3 regions of the Brucella pseudogrignonensis genome follow, and region 2 is predicted to be linked to each of the others. Evidence: predicted binding sites of a transcription regulator. Region 2 holds the regulator's gene; each other region holds the start of a gene.

Region 1 (3,286 bases), 720 kb from region 2:
CCCGTCGTAATGGCAACAAAGTTGAAGAACTCTCCGCCCTTTACCGGATAAGCAATGAAATGCGCTTTCTGTCCAAGCCAGGCAGAAACGGACTTTTTTTCCGGTACGGCGCCGCTGAAACTTGAGGGTAGGGCATCCGCTGCAAGTGTTGTACGCCATGCGATATGACCGCTGAAACGTGCTTTATCATATCCGGCCGTGGCGCGCTGCGCAGACCAAACACCATCGCAAGCAACCAGATAGGCCGCTGCAATATCTTCACCTGCTCCACCACGTCTGAGCGTTGCGGTGAGGCCGTTTTGATCTGCTTTATGGCCAATAATCTCAGCATCGAGATTAATCTCGATATTTGGATTCTCAAGGCAGGCATCTAACAGCGCTGTTTGCAAATCAGCACGATGGCAAACGATATAAGGATGACGCCAACGTTTGAATGCCTTGTCGCCGAGTTGCATGGTGAGCAGTGGGCGAGCCTTACGCCCATCTATGAGATAGAGTGCTTCTGGCGTAACGGCTCGTGAGGAAAGGCGGTTTGCAACGCCGAGGCGTTCAAGGTGGCGCATCGCATTCGGTGCCAGCTGCAAACCTGCGCCAACTTCCGACAGGGATTTTGCTTTTTCAACCAGCTGAACAGTCCATCCGCGCGCTGCACATTCAAGCGCGGCACTCAGACCGGCAACACCGGCCCCTGAAATCAATATGCGTCCCTTGACCAAGCTGCTCATAATATCAGCGGCACGAATGCCGTCATTTATGTTTAGGCAGCTTTATCCGCAGGCGCATCATAGACGCAGCCGGCAGGTAGAGTTTCATCAGCGTGAAGCTGTGGGTTGTAGCGATAGAGCGTCGAGCAATAAGGGCAGACAGATTCGCTTTCATGTCCCATGTCGAGGAAAACATGCGGATGATCGAAAGGCGGATTGGCGCCGACGCACATGAATTCCTTTACGCCGATTTCGATGGAGTTATGTCCAGCGTCGTTCTGGAAGTGCGGGATGATGTGATCGGACATGATATGCTCCGGAGCTTGTGGGTCGCGGCATCAAATTTTAGAAAGCTATTTTTCAAGCATTTACCGCGTACGACTTGTTTCTGGAAGCGTTTTCATCAATTCTGGAGACAATTCAAGCGGTTTGCTATCAAACTGTCATATGACAGACATAGGCTTATGGTCGCACCGGGATTTTCCGGTGAAAGCCGGGACAGGAAAAATGAACGAAAACAGCATTATGGCACCACATACGACTGATCTGACCATTCAGCCAGCCAATGATCTTTCAACGGACAAGAATCTTGGAAAAGATCAGAATGCTCACGAAGCTTTGATTGATGATAGGATTTCTGAACTGATGCAAAGCCCGGAACGCTTTGTCAATCGTGAGTTTTCGTGGCTGCAGTTCAACCGTCGTGTTCTGGAAGAAGCTGGCAATACACGCCAGCCGTTGCTTGAGCGTCTGCGCTTCCTGTCAATTTCTGCAGCCAATCTCGATGAATTCTTCATGGTGCGTATTGCGGGTCTGGCGGCACAGGTGCGTGCAGGTGTTGCCATGCGCAGCGCCGATGGTCGCACTCCACAGGAACAGCTAGATTTTGTTCTCGAAGAAGTCAGCCGCCTTCAGGAAGGTCAGCAGGACCGTCTGCGTATACTTCGCGAAGAGCTTGAAAAAGAAAATATCGAGATCGTTCGACCGGCAGCTTTGTCTAAAGATGAAAAAGACTGGCTGGAAAACCACTTCCTTGAAACCATTTTCCCTGTTCTGACGCCGCTTTCGATCGATCCTGCGCATCCGTTCCCATTTATTCCCAATCTTGGGTTCTCTATGGCGCTGCAATTGGCACGTCGTCTCGATAGTCATCCGATGACGGCACTGTTGCGCATTCCTGTTGCTCTGAAGCGTTTCATCCAGCTGCCGAATGAACAAACGAATGCATTCCGCTTCATCACAATTGAAGATGCGGTGAGCTTGTTTATCGGTCGTCTGTTCCCGGGTTATGAAGTGCGCGGCGCAGGCACATTCCGCATCATTCGCGACAGCGATATTGAAGTGGAAGAAGAAGCCGAAGATCTCGTCCGTCTGTTTGAGACCGCATTGAAGCGCCGCCGTCGCGGTCAGGTGATCCGTATCGAGTTTGATGCAGAAATCCCGGAAGCCTTGCGCGTGTTCGTCGCAACGGAACTCGGCGTTTCCGAAAATCGTATCAGTGTTCTGGAAGGCCTTCTGGCGCTGAACATGATTTCGGAAGTTGTTTCGATTCCGCGGGATGATCTGAAATTCGTGTCTTACAATCCACGTTTCCCGGAGCGTATCCGCGAGCATGGGGGCGATTGCTTTGCAGCGATTCGCGAAAAGGACATCGTTGTTCACCATCCTTATGAATCATTTGACGTTGTGGTGCAGTTCCTGCGCCAGGCGGCCGCTGATCCTGATGTGTTGGCGATCAAGCAGACGCTTTATCGGACTTCTAATGACAGCCCGATTGTTCGTGCGCTGGTCGATGCTGCCGAAGCTGGCAAGTCAGTCACTGCGCTGGTCGAGCTGAAGGCGCGTTTTGATGAAGAGGCCAATATTCGGTGGGCGCGTGATCTGGAGCGTGCAGGTGTTCAGGTTGTCTTCGGCTTTATCGAACTGAAGACGCATGCGAAGATGTCGCTGGTTGTGCGCCGCGAAGATCAGAAGCTGCGCACTTATGTCCATTTGGGCACGGGAAATTACCACCCGATCACGGCGCGCATTTATACTGACTTGTCGTTCTTTACGTCAGACGCCGACATTGCGCGCGATGTGGCACATATCTTCAATTTCATCACAGGCTATGCGCAGCCAGCCGAGGAAATGAAGATCGCTATTTCTCCGCTGACGCTGCGTGCGCGAATCCTCAAGCACATTGAAGATGAGATCAGCAATGCGAAAGCTGGTAAGCCTGCTGCCATCTGGATGAAGATGAACTCGCTGGTTGATCCACAGATTATTGATGCGCTGTATAAAGCCAGTCAGGCGGGCGTTGATGTGGAACTGATTGTGCGTGGTATTTGTTGTCTACGTCCGGGTGTGCCGGGTCTCTCGGATAACATTCGTGCGAAGTCAATTGTCGGGCGTTTTCTCGAGCATAGCCGCGTCTTCTGCTTCGGAAATGGGTATGATCTGCCGTCTGACAAGGCAATTGTCTATATCGGTTCAGCCGACATGATGCCTCGCAATCTTGACCGGCGTGTCGAGACTTTGGTGCCAGTAACGAATGCAACTGTACACCAGCAGATTCTTTCGCAAATTATGTTTGCCAACAT
Region 2 (3,286 bases):
GCCAGACGATCACCGCGCGCCTGTGGACCAACGCCACCGTTCTGCTGCGTCTCTGCCGTTTTTGCTGCCTCAGCCAGAGCAACCTGAACCGTTGGCTGTGCTTCCGGAACAGTCCCATCCTGCTGTGTGGTTACGTTGTAAAACGGCCCTTCCGGCATGGATGGCGATTGTGGTGTTGATACATAAGCGAGATTGTAAGGCGTCTGCGGAACCGGGTTCTGCAATTCGCCATCACGTCCACGCTTTTCATAAAAAGAATTTCCACCTGCAACCAGCACATAGTGCATATTGTTGTAAGGGAATTTGAGCCCTGCCGTATGGAAGAACATCGAGTTCTTCAAAGATGGATGACGCTTGCCTTTAAGAACTGCATCGGCAGCTGCTTGTACATCTGGCAAAGCTTTGGAATTCATCTTGCGGGTGAGAACGCCCGGCGCAAACTGGTTTTTCTGACCAACAACGCCGCAAATCGTATCAGGATAGCTGCCCGATGCGAGACGGTTCATCACAACTGTGCCGACGGCCATCAAGCCATCTGGACTCGACCGATTGGATTCGAAAAACATAGCACGCTCAAGGCATTCTCTGTCTCTGGCCGTGTATGTGAACGTCTTAACGCCATTGACCGTTTTGACATGGCTCGTTGCAACCGTCTTTTCGGTCTTGGCCTTGTTTGTACCGCCAGTCGTCGTGCAGCCCGTCACCAGAAAAGGTGCTACGATCAGACCAAGAATAACCGGCAGTTTCCATTTACGAGCGCGCATCAACGGCTCAATCTCTTAATTAGGCGCATCATTACGACCCTTAACTGATCCAGTCTGTTTTCACTTTTAGAGCGCCTTCAAGGCGCTGCAAAATCAGGCTGGCGTTCAAGCCAAATCGAACGAAAATTAAAATTCAAACGTTCTGCTAATCTTCTTAGAGTGCAAGGATTAAGAATTTTTCGGCAAAAACAAGGCAAAAAATCATATTTCAAATTGAAGCTGATATTGAAACCGAAAGACTCAAGAGCTCAAAACTGAAAACAATAATCAGCGCTAAGCCATTCTAAATTATTAACAAATCATTAACGCAACCATTCAAATCTTATAAGCTATTGATTACACGCGATTCAATTGCGGTGCAGCTTGCACCATAGAGCTGCCTTAATTCGTGGATGCTGTAAAATCCTGCTAAGTCATAGAAATCGGCGCTGAAAAAACCTCAACGTGCGCCTCTCACGCGCTTAACGTCCTGTGTGAGTCAAATCTTTGAAATGAACTGTAACATCGTGTGATACGGTCCATTATGGAACGAATTATCATCGACAACACGAATCGGAACGGATCATTTCCTAACAAAAATGGCCCGTTTCCTTTCAGGTAACGAGCCATACAAAATCTATTCGATAAACCTGAAGATCAGCCGAACGAATAGCCAGCGCCGCGCACCGTGCGGATCGGATCAAGCGTGCGGCCAATATTGATCGCTTTACGCAGACGTCCGACATGCACATCGACCGTGCGATCATCGACATAAATATCCGGACCCCAGACACCATCCAACAGCTGACTGCGCGAGAAAACGCGGCCCGGGGACATCATGAAATATTCTAGCAAGCGAAACTCTGTCGGCCCTAAGCGGATTTCTTTTTCCTTGCGATAAACGCGGTGCTGCTGACGATCGAGAACTAGCTCTCCGACTTTGAGCACATGCGACAAAACACTTGGATTGGCGCGGCGCAGCATGGCTTTAACACGCGCGAGCAATTCCGGGGTCGAGAACGGTTTGACCACATAATCATCGGCACCAACGCTCAAGCCGCGAACACGTTCGCTTTCTTCGCCGCGTGCAGTCAGCATGATCACCGGAAGACGCTCGGTTTCTGGCCACTGACGCAGACGTCGGCACAATTCGATGCCTGATACACCCGGCAACATCCAGTCGAGGATAAGAAGATCCGGCACGTTTTCGCGCAGCGCAATTTCGGCTTCGTCGCCGCGCAAGATCGTATCGACGTGGTAGCCCTCGGCTTCGAGATTATAGCGCAACAAAACGCTCAGCGCTTCTTCGTCTTCAACCACAGCAATCTTGGGTGCCTGTGACATGCAATGTTTCCTATTGAGTTAAGCGTGGCGACACATACAACTCCCCCGTTCAGCCGCGTGCCGCCGCGTTTTCTTACATATGCAAATGGCTCGCTGCATGCTTACAGCAAGCCATGTTTTCAGGATTTACGCGCCTCGTCCACGACAATACCGTGGCTCAGGTCTTCTTTCGGGCGTTCCGCAGGCATCTGCAGGCCGGTCACGATGTAATAGACCGTTTCTGCGATGTTGGTTGCGTGATCGCCAATACGCTCAATGTTCTTCGCGCAGAACAGAAGATGCGTGCAGGCCGAAATATTGCGCGGATCTTCCATCATATAAGTGAGCAGCTCGCGGAACAGCGAGGTGTACATCGCGTCAATTTCATCATCCCGATCACGAACAACATTGATCTGCTGGACGGAGCGCGTTGCATAGGCATCGAGCACATCTTTCAACTGTGTCAGAGCCAGCTCAGCAAGTGTTTCAAGCCCTCGATAAAGCTTGCCCGGCTGGCGCGATTCCGAAACAGCCGCAACGCGCTTGGCAATGTTCTTACCAAGATCTCCCACGCGCTCCAAATCAGCAGAGATGCGGATCGAGCCGATGATTTCTCGCAGATCAACAGCCATTGGCTGGCGCTTGGCAATGATCATGACGGCCTTATCGTCAATCTCGCGCTCGCTTGCATCAAGAATGAGATCGTCGGAAATAACGCGCTGTGCCAGTGCGTTATCGGCATTGACAATGGCTGCAACCGACTGTTCGACCATGCGTTCCGCATGACCGCCCATTTCGGCGATCTTGTGGGTCAGGAACTGGAGTTCTTCGTCGTATGCGCTAACAGTATGCTGGGACGCCATAATAGACCTCTCGATTAAAAATGCAGGAAGCGGAACCGCAATGGGCTCCGGCTTTTGCTGAAATAGTGTTTAGCCAAAACGACCAGTGATATAGTCCTGCGTGCGCTTCTCGGTCGGTGCCGTGAACATCACATCCGTATCGCCAACTTCCACCAGATTACCCAGATGGAACATCGCCGTGCGCTGTGAAACGCGTGCAGCCTGCTGCATCGAGTGGGTCACGATGACGATGGTGTAGTTCTGGCGCAACTCGTCGATCAGCTCTTCAACCTTTGCGGTTGCAATCGGATCGAGTGCCGAGCAAGGCTCGTCCATGAGGATCACTTCCGGGCTGACAGCAATCGCGCGTGCAATGCA
Region 3 (3,286 bases), on a different contig from region 2:
CGCGTTCCATCAATTCGCATGCAAGCGGTGAGCCAATCCACGAATTGTCGGCCACTTCGTCGCCGCCGATATGGATATAGCGCCCCGGGAAGAGAGCGACGATATTGTCAAGGATTGTCTTCACAAATTCCCATGTCGCTGGCATGGCTGGGTTGAGCGCATTATTCGTGAAGCCCTGAACGGTTTTGTAAGACTCATTGGCTTCATTGCGATCCTGAAGATACGGCAGAGCGGTTAGTACTGCCTTGCAATGGCCGGGCATGTCGACTTCCGGTACCACTTCGATGCCAAGTGATTGCGCATGTGCAACCACTAAGCGGATTTGTTCCTGGGTATAAAAGCCGTGCGACGGTTCAGTCGTATCGCCAAGCTGCGGCAACATCGCACTGTTCGGAGCGCGGGTTGCGCCAATCCTTGTCAGTTCCGGCAGTTCCGGAATTTCAATGCGCCATGCTTCATCGTCGGTCAGATGCCAATGGAAGGTGTTGAGGCGATACCAGGCCATGATGTCGAGGAAGCGCTTAACTTCATCATGAGTCCAGAAGTGACGCGAAACGTCCAGAAGGCAGCCGCGCCAATCATGGCGTGGCGCATCTTCAATGCGGCCAGAAACGGGAAATTTGAAGCGTTCTGCCTCCTGCTTTGCACCATCAAGAATTTGTGCCAGAGCGATAAGACCATGGCGCGTGCCATCGGCATCAGAGGCAGTAACCGTGATTAGCTCAGCCGTGAAATCGATGCTGAAGCCGCTTTTCTTGATGCCCGTGTCGGTTCTGATCGCAACAGCGCGGCCGCCTTCAACTGCTTTCAGCGAAAAGACCTGACGTGCCTGCGGGAACAGTCGTGCATGAAGCTCCTCAACCAGCGAAAGCGCACGCAGACCTGAAAGGTCGGTGCCCTCTGCGGGATGCAGAGCAATTGGTGTGCTGCCTGCCTCAGCCTCGAACTTCACGGGCCATGGTAGTAGGGCAAACGGAAGCGTAAGACGGCCTTCTGGCAGACGCGGGCCGGGCAGAGGGAGGTTCTGACCCGAAAGTGCAAGTTCGCCGGTCTCAATGTGGATTAAACGGCCATCGGCACATTTGAGATAAGCCGTCTTCGCTCCGTCATTAACATGAAATGGTGAGCGATTAAGTGGTGCGACGCTCACCGTCCATGTTTCGCCCGGCTTCAATGTGAAGCCTTTGGGCGCAGCTATTTCGTTGAAGCTGCCATCATGCAGGACAAAATGTCCGTTCGTGATCTGTGGCTCTCCAACAATGCGGGTGATGCTGGTGTAGCAAAGTGAGAAATTGGTCAGTGTTTCATCCGACAGGTTAAACACTTCGATTGTCATGGTTCCGGCTGGTGCGGGATTTGCGTTCCACGAATTTTCAAGTCGGAATAGGCTAGGCATGCAATTCTCCACCAGCAGATTTGTGCGCATTCCGAAAGATAAACCTGTTTTCGGTGAGCGCGTTTTAGATAAGTGAGATCCCGCTGAGTCTTCGTCGGCTTGGCCACAAATCATGCGGGATAGAGGCCTTGGCCTTGTTAGCAACTATATCATCGTCTTCAATGGATTTTGTCCATCCTAAAATTTAGCCGTTTGTAATTTAATGGTTATTAAATTCCTTTGTTGCGAATTCTGCATGACGTCATGCGCTTCGTGCAGCCAGAATTTATAACAAAAGTACATCATTTCTTGTCAGTCCGATCTGCTTATTGCGAAATCGTAAATCCATTAAATTCCTGTTTTTATTTATTAAAATTGCAATCTTAATGCGGAATGATTGCAATTTGTACATATTGAACAGATTTCGAGCAATTTGATTTCTTTTAAGGCAGATGGCCGGAATGCTATTTCTGGACCTCATCAAGTCTGTGTGAAAAGTTTTGGTTTTGCTAAATTCCTTGTGTTTTTTCTTGACATTTTGTGGTGATAATTTTCATCTTACTAAAAAATCGATTGGGAGTTTATCGTGAAAGTCGGCATTGTAGGACTGGGCTATCGTCTGGGTTATTTGGGTTTTGTCTTCAATGCACTTGATCCCGAGTTCGAGATTGTCGGCTATGTAGACCCTGCGCCTGCGGGCATGGCAGAGCTGGATGAGCATGGCATTTCGGCTGGCAAGCAATATGCGACGCCGGAAGAGCTGATCGCTAATGAAACGTTCGATCTTCTGATGATCGGCTCTCCAAACCATATGCATCTTGATCATATTCGTGTGGGTCTTGAAGCAGGTCTTACCGTTTTCACCGAAAAGCCGATTGTGTCGTCTATTGAGCAGACTTATGCGCTGGCTGAGCTTCTTGCCAAACACGGTCAGGAGCGTTTGCTGGTCGGTCTCGTGCTGCGCTATGCGCCGATGTATCGCGATTTGATGCAGGCCAAGACCGACGGTTTGCTGGGCAATATCGTTTCGGTTGAAGCCGCAGAGCACATCTATCCATATCACGGCGCATTCTTCATGCGCGACTGGCGCCGCTATTCAAAGTGGTCGGGCAGCTTCCTTCTTGAGAAGTGCTGTCACGATCTCGATCTCTACAACAGCGTGATCGGCTCGCGCCCTGAGCGTGTTGCAAGCTTTGGTGGCCGCAAGACCTTCATTCCGGAAAATGATCCACGCCGTGAAGGCATCAACGACATGTCACTGTTCCATCGCAAGCCGACCGGCTGGGAAGGTTCGGACAAGGTTTTTGATTCCGATGGTGACATCATCGATCATCAGGTTGCGATCATTGAATATGCCAATGGTGTCGGCATGAACTTCCACACCAATCTGAATGCGCCGGACCAGTTCCGCCGTTTTGCGATTTTCGGAACGCGCGGTCAGGCTGAGGGCGACTTCATTCGCGGTTATTTCGATGTGCATGAAGTGCTGAACGAAAAGCGCACTATTCACAAGGAATATGCGACACGCACCGAGCTTTCGCAGCATTACGGTGCGGATGAGAAAATGGCGGAAGAAGTGATCGCCCATGTCATGCATGGCGGACCACTGCCTGTTTCGCCGCTTGATGCGATGGAAGCGGGCATTCTTGCCATGGCAATGGATGAAGCGCGTGAAAAGCGCACGGTCATCGATCTGCGTCCCGTCTGGGATCGCTTCGACACAGCACTTCAGAAAGTTTGACCTGATACATGGGAATGCAACGCTCCAAAGTCATCTTTGCTTGGGTCATGCTTGCACCGGCACTTATCTATGTGCTGGCAATCGTCGCCTATCCGCTGATCGACACTTTCATCCTGTCCTTCACCGACGCATCGCTGCGTCGCACGACCAATTGGGTCGGCTGGGCTAAC

What was found. Region 2 encodes PhoB, which activates phosphate uptake and scavenging genes when phosphate is short. Its sites were predicted from a motif close to TGTCATNNANCTGTCAT; they were not measured.
Positions count from the first base shown of each region.
Region 1: a site for PhoB is predicted at 1,146-1,162, ahead of RI570_RS10160 (RNA degradosome polyphosphate kinase). Genes of this name have one in related genera too.
Region 3: a site for PhoB is predicted at 1,590-1,606, ahead of RI570_RS14615 (family 20 glycosylhydrolase). Genes of this name have one in related genera too.

Region 1 is NZ_JAVLAT010000001.1:2,092,939-2,096,224, forward strand. Features, by position in the region: gene RI570_RS10150 (FAD-binding protein) at 1-716, opposite strand, end outside; gene RI570_RS10155 (zinc-finger domain-containing protein) at 758-1,012, opposite strand; gene RI570_RS10160 (RNA degradosome polyphosphate kinase) at 1,230-3,286, shown strand, end outside.
Region 2 is NZ_JAVLAT010000001.1:1,377,209-1,380,494, reverse strand. Features, by position in the region: gene RI570_RS06715 (cell wall hydrolase) at 1-767, opposite strand, end outside; gene phoB (phosphate regulon transcriptional regulator PhoB) at 1,401-2,087, opposite strand; gene phoU (phosphate signaling complex protein PhoU) at 2,207-2,929, opposite strand; gene pstB (phosphate ABC transporter ATP-binding protein PstB) at 2,999-3,286, opposite strand, start outside.
Region 3 is NZ_JAVLAT010000002.1:696,966-700,251, forward strand. Features, by position in the region: gene RI570_RS14615 (family 20 glycosylhydrolase) at 1-1,396, opposite strand, end outside; gene RI570_RS14620 (Gfo/Idh/MocA family oxidoreductase) at 1,962-3,116, shown strand; gene RI570_RS14625 (sugar ABC transporter permease) at 3,125-3,286, shown strand, end outside.